4 regions of the Mycobacterium sp. NGS67 genome follow, and region 4 is predicted to be linked to each of the others. Evidence: riboswitches for the same ligand, from Rfam matches in the RefSeq annotation. Region 4 holds a riboswitch; each other region holds the start of a gene.
What was found. Region 4 has a riboswitch for cobalamin ahead of AC5Y4D_RS11825 (PPE family protein). Riboswitches for the same ligand answer to the same signal wherever they lie in the genome.
Positions count from the first base shown of each region.

Region 1: another riboswitch for cobalamin. It lies ahead of AC5Y4D_RS13565 (PPE domain-containing protein); the one in region 4 lies ahead of AC5Y4D_RS11825 (PPE family protein).
Region 2: another riboswitch for cobalamin. It lies ahead of AC5Y4D_RS06105 (PPE family protein); the one in region 4 lies ahead of AC5Y4D_RS11825 (PPE family protein).
Region 3: another riboswitch for cobalamin. It lies ahead of metE (5-methyltetrahydropteroyltriglutamate--homocysteine S-methyltransferase); the one in region 4 lies ahead of AC5Y4D_RS11825 (PPE family protein).

Region 1 covers NZ_JCALCF010000012.1:52,603-57,112, reverse strand. Annotated here, with positions in the region: gene AC5Y4D_RS13575 (DUF3556 domain-containing protein) at 1-1,002, opposite strand, end outside; gene AC5Y4D_RS13570 (cobyric acid synthase) at 1,042-2,520, opposite strand; cobalamin riboswitch at 2,599-2,851, shown strand; gene AC5Y4D_RS13565 (PPE domain-containing protein) at 2,971-4,510, shown strand, end outside.
Region 2 covers NZ_JCALCF010000005.1:82,022-86,531, reverse strand. Annotated here, with positions in the region: gene AC5Y4D_RS06105 (PPE family protein) at 197-1,921, opposite strand; cobalamin riboswitch at 1,985-2,163, opposite strand; gene AC5Y4D_RS06100 (DUF732 domain-containing protein) at 2,914-3,942, opposite strand.
Region 3 covers NZ_JCALCF010000012.1:58,690-63,199, reverse strand. Annotated here, with positions in the region: gene AC5Y4D_RS13595 (nitroreductase family protein) at 1-424, shown strand, start outside; gene AC5Y4D_RS13590 (TetR/AcrR family transcriptional regulator) at 581-1,843, shown strand; gene AC5Y4D_RS13585 (SDR family oxidoreductase) at 1,873-2,529, shown strand; cobalamin riboswitch at 2,594-2,841, shown strand; gene metE (5-methyltetrahydropteroyltriglutamate--homocysteine S-methyltransferase) at 2,989-4,510, shown strand, end outside.
Region 4 covers NZ_JCALCF010000010.1:94,164-98,673, forward strand. Annotated here, with positions in the region: gene AC5Y4D_RS11815 (ABC transporter ATP-binding protein) at 1-1,002, opposite strand, end outside; gene AC5Y4D_RS11820 (ABC transporter ATP-binding protein) at 999-2,771, opposite strand; cobalamin riboswitch at 2,976-3,155, shown strand; gene AC5Y4D_RS11825 (PPE family protein) at 3,239-4,510, shown strand, end outside.

The sequences.
Region 1 (4,510 bases), on a different contig from region 4:
ACCCATCGGGATCGCGGACAGGATCCCCAAGTGGAAGATCACCATGGCGATGGCGGCGACTTTGAGTTGCCAGCCTCCCTCGGCGAAGAACAGCGCCACCGGCACGAACATCTCGATGAACGTGCTGGCGTGGGCCAACATGCGCGACAAACGTCCGGGCCGCAGGTCGTCGGGAAACTTCTCGAAGAACCGCCGCTTGAGCCAACGGGTCCGGATCAGCGGGTTGTTGGACATCATCGTGGAGATGACGAACGGGAAGTGCTTGTTGAGCTTGGACGTGGCCGCGCCCATCCAGATCACCAGGAACACCAGTTTGCCGGCGACGATCATGTCGATACCGCCGAACAGGAAGGTCACCGTCAGCGACCCGTAGACCTCGCCGCGGGCGGCCAGGAAGATCACCTTGTCGCGCAACCCGCACGCGCCCAGCACCAGCAGGATCGCCACGATCTGCCATGTCGGCAGCAGCCCGACCTTGCTGCCCACCTCCGGCATCGGCCCACTGCCGTCGGTGAACAACGCGGTGACCAACAACAGCAGCAGCAGCGCGTACAGCGCGACGTCCAGCGGCTTGCGTTTGGTGCCGAAAGTCAGCGGAACGCGATCCGGCCACGGTGGCAGGCGGATGGTGCCGAACCGCAGCCAGTACAGGATCGAGCCCAGCGGCGGGAAGAACCGGTTGTTCAGCGGCCCGAAGCCGCAGCCCAACCCGACCACCTCGAACAGCATCGTGTACAGCACGATCTTCTCGAAGACGATGGGTTCGGCGTACCAGGCGCGGACATTGGTGAACCCGTCAATTCCTTTGGTGCTCAACACGATCAGCCAGCCGACCAAGATATAGAGCAGGATCTTGACCACGTAGAACAGGTGCAGCACCACCGGCGTGCCGAAGCCGACCTCGGCCCAGTGCCGGGCCATCGGGCGGATCCGCTCGCTACGGGTGCCCTTGCTCCATTCGGCGAAGTCGACTTCCGGAAGTTGGGGCTTGAGAAATCCCATGGTTTGACACATTAGAACGTGTTCTAGCGCTGCGGGACCTCACGGCGCTCCCGGCGGGAGGAAGGGCAGTTCCGGCGGGCAGCCGTGCCGGGCGAGTCCGAGGACGGCGTCGACGTCGAGGTGGCGTTCGACGAGATCGCCGAGCAGGTCGAGACGGCGCTCGCGGGCGGCCGAGAAGCAGGTGCCCGACGGGTCGAGGCCCAGCGTTTCGCGCAGGAACGCCGCGCGCAGGTGGTCGTCTTCCAGGGCGCCGTGCCACATCGTGCCGAACACCTGTGCGTCACGCGCACCGCCGAGGAACTCCGCCACATCCGCGCCGCGGGTGATCCTGCCGTGGTGAATCTCGTATCCGGACGCGGCCACGCCCAGCGCCTCGCCTTGCGGCCGTCGCAGCACTTTGCGGGCGTCGAACGTGGTCTCCACGTCGAGCAGACCCAGCCCCGCGACCTCGGTTGCCGGTGGACCTTCGACGCCGTCCGGGTCGCGGATCACCCGGCCCAGCATCTGGAAACCACCGCAGATGCCGAGCACGGGCTTACCCGCCGCCGCGTGCGCTGACACCGCCCGGTCCAGGCCCCTGTCCCGCAGCCACGCCAGATCGGCAACCGTCGAGCGGGTGCCCGGCAGCACGATCAGGTCCGCATCGCCCAGGGCACGGCCGTCGGAGACGAACACGATGTCCAATCCGGGCTCCAGGCCCAGCGCGTCCACGTCGGTGAAGTTGCTGATCCGGGGTAGTCGCACGACGGCCACGCGGCACGCCGCCGGACCCGACGCGCGTCGTCCCGCCAGGTCGAGTGCGTCCTCGGAGTCCAGCCACAGGTCGGGATGCCACGGCACGGTGCCGTACACCCTGCGCCCGGTGACCCGTTCCAGATCCCGCAGCCCCGGCGCGAGCAGGTCGAGGTCGCCGCGGAACTTGTTCACCACGAACCCCGCGACCAGCGCCTGGTCCTGGACGGACAGCAGCGCGACGGTGCCCAGGAACGCCGCGAACACGCCGCCTCGGTCGATGTCGCCGACCACGAGGGTCGGCAGCCCCGCGTGCCGGGCCAGCCCCATGTTGACGTAATCGCCTGCGCGCAAGTTGATTTCGGCCGGACTGCCGGCGCCTTCGGCGATGACTACGTCGTAGCGGCCGGCGAGGTCGTCGAAGGCCCGGTGCGCCGCCTCGGCCAGCGCGCGCCGTCCTTGCAACCAGTCCGACGACTCCAGCGCACCCCAGGGCTGCCCCAGCAACACCGCGTGGCTGCGGTGATCGCTACCCGGTTTGAGCAGGACGGGGTTCATCGCCGGCTCGGGCGGGACCCGCGCCGCCAGGGCCTGCACCCATTGCGCCCGGCCGATCTCCGCACCCGCACCGTCCGGGCCGGTGCAGACCATCGAGTTGTTGGACATGTTCTGCGCCTTGAACGGCGCCACCCGCACCCCGCGTCGGGCCAACGCGCGGCACAATCCCGCGGTGACGGTGCTTTTTCCGGCGTCACTCGTCGTACCCGCCACCAGCAGACCTGACATCAGCACGAGCATGCCACTGTCACCGAATGTGCTCCTGACCACTGCTTGACCACTGGTCCGAAGGCGGCGGTGTCGAGTAACCTTGAGCCCGCAGCTGGTTTGCTGGTGACATCGTGACCGTCGCCGGCGTCGAGGGGCCGAACGCTATTTCAGGTTCGCTCCGAGAGGGAACCCGGTGGGAATCCGGGACTGTCCCGCAGCGGTATGCAGGAACGACCGCCGTCAAGCGCACTGGCCCACAGTCCGGGCTGGGAAGCGACGGCCAGTAGGTACATCGATCAGTCGGTGTGTGCCTGTGAGTCCGAAGACCTGCCAGCTGCGCCGGACGCGTCGTGTCCGGCGCCCGGCGCCTCGTGGAGTGGGCGGACGGTCTTTGCTGGAACGCAATTGTTCCGGGACTGGACGTTCCGAGGATGGCGGCGGGCATCCCGCCGCACCGAAGGAACGTCGATGACCGCCCCGATCTGGCTGGCTTCGCCGCCGGAACTGCATTCGGCGCTGCTGAGCAGTGGCCCCGGGCCAGGCCCACTGGAGGCGTCCGCGGCCGAATGGACTTCGCTGAGCGTCACCTACGCCGAGGTCGCCGACGAGTTTTCCGCCCTGCTCGGCGGTGTCCAGGCCGGCGCCTGGGCAGGTCCGACCGCGGCAGCGTACGCAGCCGCTCACGTGCCGTATCTCGCGTGGCTGCGGCAAGCCTCGGCAGATTCCGCTACGTTCGCGGCCCGCCAGGAAGCCGCGGTCGCGGCCTATGCGTCGGCCCTGGCGACGATGCCGACTCTGGTCGAACTGGCTGCCAACCACGTCGCGCACGGCGTGCTGACGGCGACCAATTTCTTCGGCATCAACACCATCCCGATCGCGCTCAACGAAGCCGACTACGCGCGGATGTGGATCCAAGCCGCGACCGTGATGGGCACCTACGAGGCCGTCTCCGCCGCGGCGCTGGCAGGCATACCGCCTTCCGGACCGGCCCCGCAGGTCCTGAAATCCGAGACTCCGGCCACCGCGGAAGCGGCGGCGGATCCGCTGCAGCAGTTCCAGCAGTGGGCGTGGCAGATGTATACGTCGTTCTACGACAACGTCATTCAGCCGTTCATCGATTCGACGACCACCATCCCGTTCTTCCAGGAGATGTTCGGGGGTTTCAATCCCTACCTCATCATCCTGGGTAATCCGCTGACCTATTTCAGTCCGCTCAACATCGCGTTCGCCATCGGCTACCCGATGGACATCGGCACCTATGTGGTCCTGCTGTCGCAGATGTTCTCTTTTGTCGCACTCGATCTCGCTGCCGCGTTCGCTTCGGGCAACCCGTTGACCATCGGCTTCACCATCATGTTCGTCACCGTCGAGATCTTCGGCACGGTGATCACCGACACCATCGCATTGCTCAAGACGACGCTGGAAAGCACTCTCGCGCTGACGTTGACATTGGTGCCGTTGCTGACCACCCCGTTGGTGCCGCTGGCCGCCGGTGCGGTGCTGGCGCCGATCGGCGTCAAAGGGCTGCTGGCGCTGGCGGCGGTGCCTGCGCCGCCGGTGACCGGTGTACCTGGCGCACCCGCGCTGGCCGCGCTCGCGGCGAGCCCTTCGCCTTCCACGCCGAGCCCGGCACCGTCGCCCGTCGAGGTGACCGCGTCGGCCCCGACGCCGGGAACGCCGCCACCGACCGCCGCGCCGCCGACGACGACCGGCACTGGGGTGGGTGCGCACCTGAATGCGTTCGACTACCTGGTAGGCGACCTGGGTTCGACGGCCAAGCGGGTGGCCAGCGGTCGCGCCCGGAAGCCGGCGGCCGAACCCGACAGTGCCGAGATCCCGGCGCCCGCCCCGGCGCCGGAGGAGCTCACGCCTGCACCCAAGCGGCGGCGCTCGAAAGCCGAAATGCTCGGGCGCGGTTACGAGTACGCCGACTTGGATGACGACGCGTTCAGCACCGTGGGTGTTTCCGAGAAGGGCGCGGGGACGCTGGGATTTGCCGGCGTCGGCC
Region 2 (4,510 bases), on a different contig from region 4:
CGGCGCCGGGGAAGCCGATCGCGCGGCTGTTCCGGTAGGTCTCGATGACCGCGAGTAGTTCGGCTTCGATGGGCACGCTGCGTTGTGGGCCGCCTTCAACTTTGGCGGCATGTTGGCCCGCTTCGGTTCCGTGAGAAATCAGCGGTCGAGGCCGGTGGCGTGCGGCCATCGCGCACTTGCCTCCCGTCCCGCCGGGCTATGGGTTGCCGCCTACCCCGTCGTCCGGTTGGGAGTTCGACGCCGAGTCGGCGGCCCAAGTGCCCGGCATCATCGGCATGCGCGGACCGCCACCAAACGCGTCGTCGGCCAGTGTGATCAAACCGGCCGCCGCAGAGATGTTCGGACGCGGCACGGTTCCGGCGAACCCCAGCGTTCTCGCGCCCTGATTTGAAGCCGACGAACCGCCCGCATCGGGCTCCAAATCCATGTATTCGTAGCCGCGACCCAGCATAGTGACCTTCGCCCGCCGGCGCCGCGGTGCCGCGGACGGCTCGGGGGGAGTCGCCGCGGCACCGGGGGCCTCGGCACTGTCGGGTGCGGGTGCTTTCTTCCGGGCACCGGCGCCGGCCGCGCGTTTGGCAGCTGAGGCAAGGTCACCGACCAGGTAGCCGAAATTTTCCATCCCCGCACCCATACCTAGGCCCGCGCCCGCCCCACTCACCGACGGTGGCGCGGCCGCCGGCGGCGGCGCTCCGGGCGCGGGTGTCGAAGCGATCGCCTCCGCGGGAGGCGGTGTCGGGGACGCACTAGAGGAGAGAATGCTGGGGGCAAGCGCCGCAAGGGGCGGCGTGGCGGGCACCACAGGAGGCGCCGGCGGCGATGCTACGGCGGCCAACGCCGCCAGGCCCTTGACGCCGATCGGTGTCAACACCGCCGCTGCAGCCAACGGCACCAAAGGAGCAGTCAGCAGCGGCACCAGAACCGTGATCAGCACGATCGTCTGCTCTAGCAGAGTCTTCAGCAACGCGATGGTGTCGGTGATGATCGTGCCGACGGCTTCGACGGTGACGAAGAGAATGGTGAAACCGATGGTCGTCGGGTTACCCGACGCGAATGCCGCAGTGAGATCCAGGGAGATGTAAAAGAACGTCTGCGCCAAGAATGCGGCGTACTGACCGATGTCCATCGGGTAACCGAGCGCGAACGCGATGTTGAACGGGCTCAGGAACGAAAGTGGGTTACCCAGCAGTGGCAGGTACGGATCGAATCCGGCGAACATCGATTGAAAATACGGGCTCTCGAACAGAGCGTCGATTAACGGTTGGAAGTTGGCGTCGTAGTACTCGACGTATCCGATCTGCTCCAACCATTGAAAGAAGTCGTTCTGTTGGTCGGCGGGCAACGGGAACTGCCCATTGATAATCTTCGCCAGCGCTTGGGCTGCGTTGACGATGTACGGCGCCGACAGGGGATGCGAAGCAGCCGCCACCAGCGCATCGATGAGCTCTTGATAGGTGCTCATCACCGTCGCGGCCTGAATCCACATCCGCACATAGTCGGCTTCGTTCAGGGCGATCGGGATCGTATTGATGCCAAAAAAATTGGTGGCTGACAGCACCGCGTGCGTGGCGTGGTTAGCGGCCAACTCCAGCAGCGTCGGCATGTCGGCCAGGGCGGTCGTGTACGTGGCTGCCGCAGTTTCTTGTCGCACAGCGGTGGCCGCGCTGTCGGCGCTGGCCTGCGCCAGCCACGCCAGGTAAGGCGCATGGGCGGCCACGTAGGCAGCAGCAGTCGGGCCGTCCCAGGTCCCGGCCTGCACCGCCGCCAACACCGCCATGAGTTCTTGAGCTGTCTCCGCGTATTCGGAGCTCAGCGAAGTCCACGCCGCCGCGGCAGCGAGCAACGAGCCTGAGCCCGGGCCGCTACTTAGCAGCGCCGAGTGCACCTCGGGCGGTGCGGCCATCCAAATCGGGGCGGTCATCGGAATGCCGGCCTGAGCCATGCGAGCATCGACGATCAGCTCTCTCGGGGTACACCGCCCCGGGTCGCAGGACGCGATGACGCGAGTCTCCTGGCTCTCGGATCGCTGCTCGCCTCGCCTTCCAGCTTTCGCCGTGGCCTATGAGGGTCGCTTCCCGATTACAGTGGCGGGACCGCACCGGATTCACACCGGCTTCCTACTTCGTCATTGCCTTACGTGTTACATTGTCGCACTCCACTGGTCCACGCAAATGACAAATCAGCGAGATTGCTAGTACCGATTGAATACACATGCACGGTCACCGGGACCCCGTGAATAGTCCACGCGTTCTGCAGTGAGTCCCTAGGTCCTGTGTCTCGTCGGCTGAGGGTGCTTAACCCCCGGTAGTGGATGCCTGCAATGCAACGGCTCGACCCCGGCATGGCGGCTGACAGAAGAAGCCACCGACAAGGTCCAGCAACGCCGACAGCGTTACGTTGACGACGACGTCCACGCGCCGAGCGTGATCACCCTTAACGCGGTCGCCTCATGGCCATTGGCGGCCTCGCGGATCCGCAGGCCAGCCCGGACCATTGGATCTCCCACCATCCGCTCACCGACGAGGTGGTTGAGCAAAAACCCGACAAAACATCCGACTGCAGCCATTGCGGCCCATCTCGCCTCGCGATTGGCGATGGCGCAACTCTGGTAGCTCGGCGGAGAGGCAGCGATCGCCGCCGGGCCTGGACATCCGAGAGCGGCTCGGCGATCTGCAGCTCCTTCAAGATCAACTGCGACCGACTCGATGACTGCGATTCGGTAGAGACTGCTAATCGTCTGGTCCGCAACGGGCTCTCACACGGGACGTCCGACTCCAACGGCTGGCCGATCAGCTGCATGGGGTTGGCCACGAGTTGCTCGGCAGCGTAATCGATGGGCGGATGCCCGCGCCGCCGCCCTGCCCATTCCGAGCTCAGCCTCCGCATTGCGGCAACCTCATTCACGCCGTCGGCCTATCCCGGGTCAGCGGCGGGCTCTGTCAAAGGCCGGGGCGCGGTTCCTGTTTCATGGTGCGACTCTGATAATGCCTGGCGGCATGGAAGGCGTAGGAGAAGGCTCCATCGGGCCGCGACCGCGGTCGCCGCCGCCAGCGCCACCGCTGCCGGCACCGCCGCCACCACCGCTGCCGGCACCGCCGTCACCACCGCCGCCACTGCCAGCAGCACTCCCCGGCAGAGGAGCATTGGCGGGAGCGCCACCTGTTGCGTCGGGGGCGGCGGCTCCTGGGGCGGCGGGGGCTCTTGGGGTGGCGCTGGCGGCGGCTCCCGAGGCGGGGGTGGCGGCTCCTGAGGTAGCGGCGGCGGCTCCTGGGGCAGGGGCGGCGGCTGCTGCGGTGCGGGTGTCCGTGGGGGTAGGAGGACATGCGCTGGCGGAGGCGATGGCACCGGAATCTGAGGTGGACTCGGCGCGACGGTCTCCCCTGTAGAAACGGTTTCGACCAGCGGAGCGAGAAGCGAGTTGCAGTCTGATCGGTCGCCGCAGCAGGGGCCCGCAACAAAGACGCCGCCGCCCATCGAGTAAAGCCGTCGCACCACCCCGCTGGATGCCCGTTTCCGGCCCGCCGCCGGCGTGTTGATCATGACCGGCGCCGGCAGGCGGCAGCGCAAATCGCATTCTGAGGTCACTGTGCTGTGCGTGTACGCAGCAACCCGGGGCGTGGGTTCATTCAATCCGGGCGCGGAATTAGCCGTGACAGGGGCCAACTTGTCCTGGTTGAAGGGGCAGTAGACCTGCACAGCCGCAGTGACGAAGCGGGAGAAGGTGCGTGTGAGGCGGTCGCGACGGTATTGGCGCAGGTTCGGGTCATGGTTGACCGCAAAGTTGGTCATCGACTCGACTACGCCATCGAACGGCATGCCGCCGTCAAGGCGGCCACAAACCTCATGGGCTAGCGCAATCAGGCTCGGTACGTTCTCGAGGGCGGGAATGCCATGTCTGTCGAGCGATGCCAAAAACTGGTCGTCCTGGCTCGGGTCGGCCACTGCTGCACTGCCCGCAGGATTGCGGCGCCGACCAATAGCACTGCGGCGGTAGCCACGACGCCCGCACGGCGAGCGGTACCGGTAAACATGACAGTGGTCTCCGTCCTATAGGTTCGCCGATTGACGGGCTGGCGTGGTGACCGATGTCACTTGTCTGGCCGTCTGTACACCCCCGGCTTCTGCTGCTGTGACATTGCTCAAATATGCGGCCCGGGCCGGTGGCATTAGTGGCAAACCGTCTCGGGATATCTACTATCTATGTACAAAGATAGTAGATCGGAGTGGGGTCACTCGCAATCACGCTCGGTCCGTTGGTACCACCGTCGCCGTGGCCGTTCGCCCGCCGCGTGGCCGTTTACGACGGAGACCTGCAGGGCAACCTGAACACCGCGGACTTCGGGATCCCGCTCGCCGACCGGGCTAAGGGCTGGCATTTGGCATTGGTGATTCAGTGCCGCGCCGCAGTGAGCCGGCATAAAGGACATGCGGCTAACCAGGGACCGCGGTGTCGCTGAGCGGAAAACGTCCGACCGCCATGGCCTCGGTCATCGCATGCGACACCAGGGTC
Region 3 (4,510 bases), on a different contig from region 4:
TCAATTGCTCGCCGGGTTCCTGCCGGCCGGCACCCCGGAGAGCCGGTTGATGTCGTCGACGGAGTGGTTGGTCGAGAACATGTCGCGGGTGCCGGTGCTGGTCATCCCCTGCTATCAGCCGTATTTGCCTCGCATCGAGGGCGACGAGTCGTTCCATCTGGCCACGCTGTACGGCTCGATCTTCCCGGCCGTGTGGAACTTTCAGCTGGCCTTGCACACCCGCGGCTACGGCACCTGTATCACCACCCTGCACCTGCATCACGAGGCCGCCGTGGCCGAACTGCTCGGCATCCCCCCGGACTACGTCCAGGGCTGCCTGCTGCCCGTGGGCCGGCTGCGCGCCGGACACACATTTCGGCCGGCTCCGCGGGCGTCCGTCGAGCACGTGGTCGCGCTGGACCACTGGACCGGCCCACCCATCTAGGATGGGGTCGTCGATGCGGAGCAGGTCGCTCAGCAGCGCGTTTGCCGCAGCCAATCTGATAACCTCTAACAAAGATTTGGTTCGGCAGGAGGACGGATTTCCGATGGTTTCCGCACTGCGATCCGCCCGGTCGTTCGAAGCGCCGTTCAGCGGGCCATGACTGACAGCGCCATCGAAACCGGTACCCGCCGCGCCGAGATCCTCGAAACCGCCGCGTCCCTGATCGCCTCCTCCGGACTGCGAACTTCGTTGCAGGAGATCGCCGATGCGGCAGGGATCCTTCCCGGCAGCCTGTACCACCATTTCGAATCGAAAGAAGCGATCCTGGTCGAATTGATCCGCCGCTATCAGGCCGACCTGGAACGCATCGGGCAAAGCGCCCAAACGAAATTGGACGAGGCCGACTCGCGACCCGCCGCCGGGAAGATCGTCGAATTGGGCCAGGCGATCGCCAACTGCGCTGTGCGGCACCGCGCCGCGCTGCAGATGTCGTTCTACGAGGGCCCGAGCGCGGACCCCGAGCTGATGAAGCTGACGCGGCAGCGGCCGGTCGCGATCCAGGAGGCGATGCTGCAGACCCTGCGGGCCGCCAGGTGGAGCGGCGACATCAATGCCGACGTCGATCTTCCCACGTTGGCCGACCGGATCTGCCAGACCATGCTGCAGGTCGGCCTCGACGTCATGCGGCACAATTCCTCCGCCGATCAGGTCGCAGCGCTGCTGTGCCGGATAATATTGCAGGGCTTGGCATCTCGTCCTCCTGACGATGGTCCGCTGGACCGCTCGACGGCTTTCACCGCGGCCAGCGACGTCATCGACACGTGGGCCGACGACAGCGAAGCCGACCCCCGTGACAAGGCCGCCCAACTGCGTGCGGTCGCACGAACGGAGTTCGGCCGCAAGGGATACGAAGTCACCACCGTCCGCGACATCGCCGCCGCGGCCGGACTGGGCACCGGAACCGTCTATCGCGTCATCGGGTCCAAGGACGAACTGCTGGCGTCGATCATGCGGTCGTTCGGCCAGAAGGTGGAGGCCGGGTGGATCGCCGTGCTGCGCGCCCAGGCGAGTCCCGTGGCGAAGCTGGACGCGCTGAGTTGGGTCAACGTCAATGCGCTGGACCAGTTTTCCGACGAGTTCCGGATCCAGCTCGCCTGGATGCGCCAGTCCCCGCCCCGGGATGCGGTGAACCCGGGCTGGTCGTACACGACGCGGTTGCGTCAGATGAAATCGCTGCTCTCCGAAGGGACTCGGTCCGGCGAGATCGCTATCGACTCGCCGTCGACCACGATGCTGGCCCGCTGCGTCATCGGCATGCAGTGGATTCCGGAGAACATCCTGCGCGACATCGGCACCCGGGCCTCGCTCATCCTGGCCCGCGACACCGTCCTGCGCGGTGTCGCCGTTCGCGGCAAGTGACGATCCGTTCCGAGCTGTAGCGTCGAATCATGGCGAACATCATCGTGATCGGCGGCCACGGCAAAGTCGCCCTACACCTGGCCCGCATCTTGAGTGACCGCGGCGACGCCGTGACCTCGGTATTCCGCAATCCCGACCACACCGACGACGTCGCTGCGACCGGCGCGAAGCCTGCCGTCGCCGACATCGAGCGTCTCGACACCGACGCGCTGGCCGACCTGCTGTCCGGACACGACGCCGTCGTCTTCTCGGCCGGGGCCGGTGGCGGCGACCCGGCGCGAACCTACGCGGTGGACCGCGACGCCGCCATCCGGGTGATCGATGCGGCCAGCCAGGCCGGCGTGCCGCGGTTCGTGATGGTGTCGTATTTCGGCGCCGGCCCCGATCACGGTGTGCCCGCCGATGATTCGTTCTTCGCCTACGCAGAAGCCAAGGCGGCCGCCGATGAACACCTACGTGCCAGTGCTCTCGACTGGACCGTGCTGGGGCCGGGCCGGCTCACGCTGGACCCGGCGACCGGCCGGATTGCGGTGGGCGAAGCGAAGGGCGCGGTTTCCCGCGAAGATGTCGCGCTGGTGGCGGCGGCCGTGTTGCCGGACGACTCGACCGTCGGCCGCACCATCGAATTCAACAACGGCGATGTGCCCATCGCGGACGCACTGACCGCGGCCGGGGAGTCGAGCTAACGCTCTACGGGCTGTTGTATCGACTCGAGACCGCGCAGCGACACGAGGCGCAGACATGCCTAGTAACATCTACCGTGCAGCTGGTCTGTTGTCGTCGCACCATGTGACGCCGGCATCGAGCGGGGCGACTTTTGCCCCGCGAGAGGGAACCCGGTGGGAATCCGGGACTGTCCCGCAGCGGTATGCAGGAACGAACGCCGTTTTCGACAAGCACTGGTCCCGAACGTGGGGGCTGGGAAGCGACGGTCACTAGGAGCACCACCTCGGTGCGCGCCTGCGAGTCCGAAGACCTGCCAGCTGTGCCGGGCGCGCCGCGTCCGGCGGTTCATCGCCTCGTGGAATGGGCGTTTGGCCGCACCCGTTGAGGTGTATGCGACTGACGACAGTCCGACACGCCCAACGGACGGCTGCGCGTCCGCGGGCGGTGTCCACTCCGTCGATCGAAGGACGAACCCGCTCGTGAACGCCACACCATTCACCGCCACCATCACCGGCTGCCCCCGCATCGGTCCGCGCCGCGAACTCAAACGCGCGACCGAAGGCTACTGGGCCGGACGTACCAGCCGAGCCGACCTGGAGTCCGTCGCCGCCTCGCTGCGCCGCGACACCTGGTCGGACCTGGCCGCAGCCGGCCTGGACTCGGTGCCCGTGAATACCTTCTCCTACTACGACCAGATGCTCGACACCGCGGTACTGCTCGGGGCCCTGCCGCCACGGGTAGGTGACGTTCCCGACGAACTTGACCGCTACTTCGCCGCGGCGCGCGGCAATGACGAGATCTCGCCGTTGGAGATGACGAAGTGGTTCGACACCAACTACCACTACCTGGTTCCCGAGATCGGGCCGTCCACCCGGTTCGCGCTGAACCCCGACAAGGTGCTCTCGGAGCTCAAAGAGGCTCAGGCCCTGGGGATTCCCGCCCGTCCCGTGGTCATCGGGCCGGTGACGTTCCTGCTGCTGGCCAAGTCCGTGGACGGCGGCGGCGCACCGATCGAGCGCCTCGAGGAATTGCTGCCGGTCTACACCGAGCTGCTGTCGCTGATCGCCGACGGCGGTGCTCGGTGGGTCCAACTCGACGAGCCCGCCCTGGTCACCGATATCTCCCCCGACGCACCCGCGCTGGCCGAGGCCGTCTACACCGCGTTGTGCGCGGCAAGCAATCGACCCGCCATTCATGTCGCCACCTATTTCGGCGACCCGGGTGCCGCCCTGGCGGGCCTGGCCCGCACCCAGGTTGAGGCGATCGGTATCGACCTGGTCGCCGGTGCGGGCACAGCGGTCGCGGCCGTTCCGGATCTGGCCGGCAAGACGGTGGTGGCCGGTGTCGTGGACGGACGCAACATCTGGCGCACCGACCTGGAAGCGGCGCTGGGCAAGTTGACGACTTTGCGCAATTCGGCTGCGGCAGTGGCGGTTTCGACGTCGTGCTCGACCATGCACGTGCCGTACTCGCTCAAACCGGAGACCGGGCTGGACGAGAACCTGCGCAGCTGGCTGGCTTTCGGCCGCGAGAAAGTGGATGAAGTGGTCGTGTTGGCCCGCGCGCTGCGCGACGGGCGCGAGACGGTCGCCGACGAAATCGCGGCATCCAACGCCGCGGTGGCCGACCGCAAGCGCGATCCGCGGCTGCACAACGCCGAGGTCCGGGCCCGGATCGATTCGATCGTGGCCTCCGGCGCGCATCGCGGTGACCCGGCCGAGCGTCGCGCCAGCCAGGAGGCGCGGCTGCATCTGCCGGCCCTGCCCACCACGACGATCGGCTCCTACCCGCAGACTTCGGCGATCAGGGTCGCCCGGGCGGCGTTGCGCGCCGGCGAGATCGACCAGGACGAATACGAGCGCCGGATGAAGGCCGAGATCGCCGACGTCGTCAAGCTGCAGGAGCAACTCGGGCTCGATGTGCTGGTACACGGGGAGCCCGAGCGCAACGACATGGTGCAGTACTTCGCCGAGCAACTGGACGGCTTTTTCGCCACCCAGA
Region 4 (4,510 bases):
GGTGCCGGCAGGTGCCGCACCTTGCTCGGGTTCGGGCAGCGGCCGCACCGCCAGCAAGTCGCGCACCCGGACGATCGCGTCGGCGGTGACCTGGACATGGCCGGCAAGGTCGCCAAGCTGAGACAACGGGTCGATCATCCGCAGCGTGACGATCAGCAGACCGATCATGGTGGGCAGGGCGACGTCGCCGCGCAGCGTCAGAACGACGGTCAGCGCCACCACCGCGGTGACGACCAGTTGCATGGTGCCGAAGCACCCGATCAGACCCCACGCTCCGCGGATCGTGAGCCGGGATTGCGAGCGTTGTTGCCGGACAAGGGAATCCTCGATCGTGCCGAGTTCGCGGTGGCTCAACACGCCGTAGGCGCGCAGCGTGGGTTGCAGCCGGGCGTATTCGACGATCCGGGACGCGGTGACGCCGATGTCGTGCTCGTACTGGTCGTCGTTGCGGTGCACGACCGACATGAACATCCGCAACGACAGCACACACAGCACCGCGCCGAGCGTCAATGCCAACCCGATCCGCCAGTCGCTCAGGTAACTACCGAGGATCAGCGTGACCGGCGCACTCACGCCGACGACCAGGTACCGCAGCAGGTGTGCCGGGAAATCGGCGAGATCCGTCGCATCCTTGGCGACCAGACGCCCGATGGGCCCGGTCCGGTCGGCACCGAACCAGCCGATCGGCAACGCGGCCAGATGGTTTCCGATCCGATCGTGGAAATTGGTCAGCACGTCGGTGCCGACGCGATAGCCCAGCGAAGTGCTCCAGGCCAGCAACCCGTGATGGGCGACCACGGTCACGCAGATGGCCGCGATCCAGAACCACAGATCGCCCCCGCGCACCGGTCGTTCGAAGAGGACGCCGAGCAACGGAACCACGAACAGGAAACCCAGACCTTGCAGCACTCCCTGCACGGCTTGCACGACGAGCATGGTGCGCAGCTGCCGGCGGCCGCGGTCATCGAGCAGGTCGAACAGGTAACGGATGATCGTGCTCATCGCCGCGCCTCCAACTGCTCGGCGACACCACGTTCTGCCTCGCGTTCCCGTCTCCACAGTTGTGCATAGATTCCGTTGTGCCCCAACAATTCCGGGTGGCTGCCGGTTTCGGCAATGCGGCCGCCGTCGAGGACGACGATGGTGTCGGCGCCTCGGACGGTGCTGAGCCGGTGCGCGATCACCAGCACCGTCCGGTCCGCGGCGACCGCGCTCAGCGCGTCTTGGATCCGGGCCTCGTTTTCCGGGTCGGCGCTGGCGGTGGCTTCGTCGAGGACCAGGATCGGGCGGTCGGCCAGGATCGCGCGGGCGATACAGACGCGCTGCCGTTCACCACCCGAGAGCGCAGCGTCCTCGCCGACCACCGAATCGAATCCGCGCGGCAACATCTCGATCCTGGACAAGATCTGCGCCCGGCGGGCGGCCTCCCGCACGGCTTGATCGTCGGCGTCGGGACGGCCCAACCGGATATTGTCGCGAATACTCATGGCCGACAACAGGTGCGAGTCCTGAAAGACAAACGCGACGTGCCGATACAACGTCGCCGGGTCGATCCGGCGCAGGTCGACCCCGTACAGCTCGACCGCCCCGTCGCACGGATCGTCGAACCGCGGCAACAGCTTGGCCAGGGTGGACTTTCCGGAACCGGACGGACCCACCAGCGCGGTGATCGTGCCCCGCTCGAGACAGAGATCGATCCCGCTCAAGGCGACCGTGTCGCCGTAGGTGACGCGCACCCCGCGCAGCCGCACCACCGGGCCCGGTGTCGCGGGATCGAGTTCGGCCGGGCGGTGCGGCACCGGAAGTTCCGCAGTCCCAAGCATTTCCCGGATCTCGCGGGACACCTGCAACCCGGTGACCAACGGGTGTATCGACATCAGCAACGTCATCCAGTTCGACGTGATGACGGTGCCGAAGACGGCGAATGCGATGAAGTTCTGCAGCGGGAGGTCGCCGTTGGCGGTCAAGATCCCGCCGGTCGTCGCGACCGCGAGCAGGATGCTGGGCGGTGACAGCAGGATTTCGGCGGTGACGCTGGCCACGCTGGTGGATTTGGCCCAGTCGAGGAAGAAGTGCGCGAACGCGCGGGACACTTCCTGGAACCGACGACTTGCCGCGCCCGGCGTGCCGAAGGCTTTCACCACACCGATGCCGTTCACGAACTCCACGGCCGCGCTGTTGAGCCGCCTCAACCAGTCCATGTACTCCGGATACTTGGTTCCCGCACTGGCCGCCGCGCGCTGATACGCCGCCAGCCCGGCGCACACCGGTAGCAGCGTTACCAGCGCCATCCGCCAGTCCACGACGAACAGGTACCCGAAGGCCACCACGGGCGGCACCGCCGCCGCACTGACTTCCACGATCGAATGGGCCACGAGCCGATGCAGGGCCGCGACGTCGTCCTCGACGGCCTTCTTGACGATCCCGGAGTTGCGCTCGCCGAACCAGCCGAGCGGCACCCGACTCAACTTGGCCAGCAACTCCCGACGGATCCGGAACGACACCCGGATGTCGGCCAGATGTGTCATCACCCCGGCGGCCAGGACACCCAATTGCTTTGCCGCCAGCGCGATGACCGCCACCACCACGATCGGCCAGACGTCGGTGTTCCCCGCGAGGAGACGCCGGCTCACCTCTACGACGACGAACAGTGGTGCCATGCCGGCCAGTGCGCTGATCGCCGCCAGTAGCGCGCACGCGACAAGTGTTGGCCGAGCCGACCGCAGGATCGCCGGAGGGCGCCCGGGCCCCGCTGGACTGTCTCGTCGCACGCTTTTCCTCCGTCGCAAACTCTCGTGCTGCCGACCCGCGCAATACTGCTACGCCGAACACCAGCACCGAGCGGCGGCCGACTACATGCAAATTATTCGCAGGATTGTGGCAAATTGCCCGCCAAGCTGGCCCGCCAGGTTTATGGTCGGGGGAACAGGTGCTCTGCGGGGGTGACTTTGATTCTGCGAAGTGCGATCCGCCGGCCGACTCAAGTGCGACAATGTCGCCTGTACGGCGATGATGATGCAGGAAGCCGGTGCGAATCCGGCGCGGTCCCGCCACTGTCATCGGGGAGCGACCCTCACAAGCCACGGCCATTGGCTGGAAGGCGAGGCGAGCGGTGATCCGAGAGCCAGGACACTCACGTCATCGCATCCTGCTAACCCGGGGCGGAGCACCCCGGAGAGAGCTGGTGCCTCATGATGCGGCACGCCTGCGGTCGGTCCAGCGCTCGGCCTAGCCGCCGATGACGGTCTGGATGGGTTCCCCGCCGGAACTGCACTCGACGTTGCTGTCGAGCGGTCCGGGGCCGGGTCCACTCTTGGCTGCGGCCGCGGCGTGGAGCACGCTGAGCACCGAGTACGCCCAAGTGGCCGACGAGTTGACCGCGCTGTTGAGCGGGGTGCGCGGCGGCGCCTGGGAGGGCCAGAGCGCCGAGTCGTATGTGGCCGCCCACGCGCCCTACCTGGCCTGGCTGGTGCAGGCCGGCGCGGACAGCGCCGCGACCGCCGCCCGGCACGAGGCCGCGGCTACCGCCTACACCGCGGCCCTGGCCGCCATGCCTACGCTGGGCGAATTGGCAGCCAACCATGCCGTCCACGGCGTATTGGTGGCGACGAACTTCTTCGGGATCAACACCATCCCGATCACGCTGAACGAGGCCGACTACGTGCGAATGTGGATTCAGGCCGCCACCACCATGAGCGCTTATGAAGGGGTCTCGGCTGCGGCGGTGGCCGCGTCGCCGGACGCGACCGCGGCACCACAGATCGTCAAAGCAGAACCGGCCGCAGCAGCCGGAGATCCTTTTTCGACGATCACAGATTTCCTTGCCGCCGTGGAGCGAGTCTTCAACACCGTCGGCGGCGACAGTGGCGACCTGGTCTCGTATATCTTCAGCGTCCCCCCGGGCACCGACCCGATGACGTGGTTCGTCACCAAGATCGCCGACCTGTCGTCGCCGGTGAGCGGCTATCCCGCGCTGATGCAGGGACTGCTCAATGCGGCCGGTGACAACCCGCTGTTGCTGCTCGCGGCCTACGCCTTCGGTGGTGTGGCGATCGGCTACGACCTGTCCATCCAGGTCATCCAGTTTCTGGTCACCTTCCCACTGCTGGCGGCCGGACTGAGTCCGCTGCTGGTCGGCCCCACCCTCCTCGGCACCGGTGGCGCGCTGGGTATCGCCGAGGTAGCCCTCCATGTGCACGCGGGCATGGAATCAGTCCCGGGTCCCACCGACGTGCTTGCCGCGAACCCCGCCACCATGCCGGGTCCGGTTGCGACGGTGGCCGTTTCGAGCCCGGCCGTACCGGCGCAGGTTGTCGCGCCGGCCGCCCCGGTACCGGCTGCGGCTCCGATCGCATCGAGCGTTGCGGGCGCATCGCCACCGCCGGGTGCCGGTCCCGGGCAGTTTCCCTATCTCAGCGGCACGGGCAGGATGGATTCCGCGGCCGGCACCCGAACTGTCGTCAAGAAGAGGGCTTCGCGGCCGGACGTCGCGGCGGCCCCGGCCGCGGCA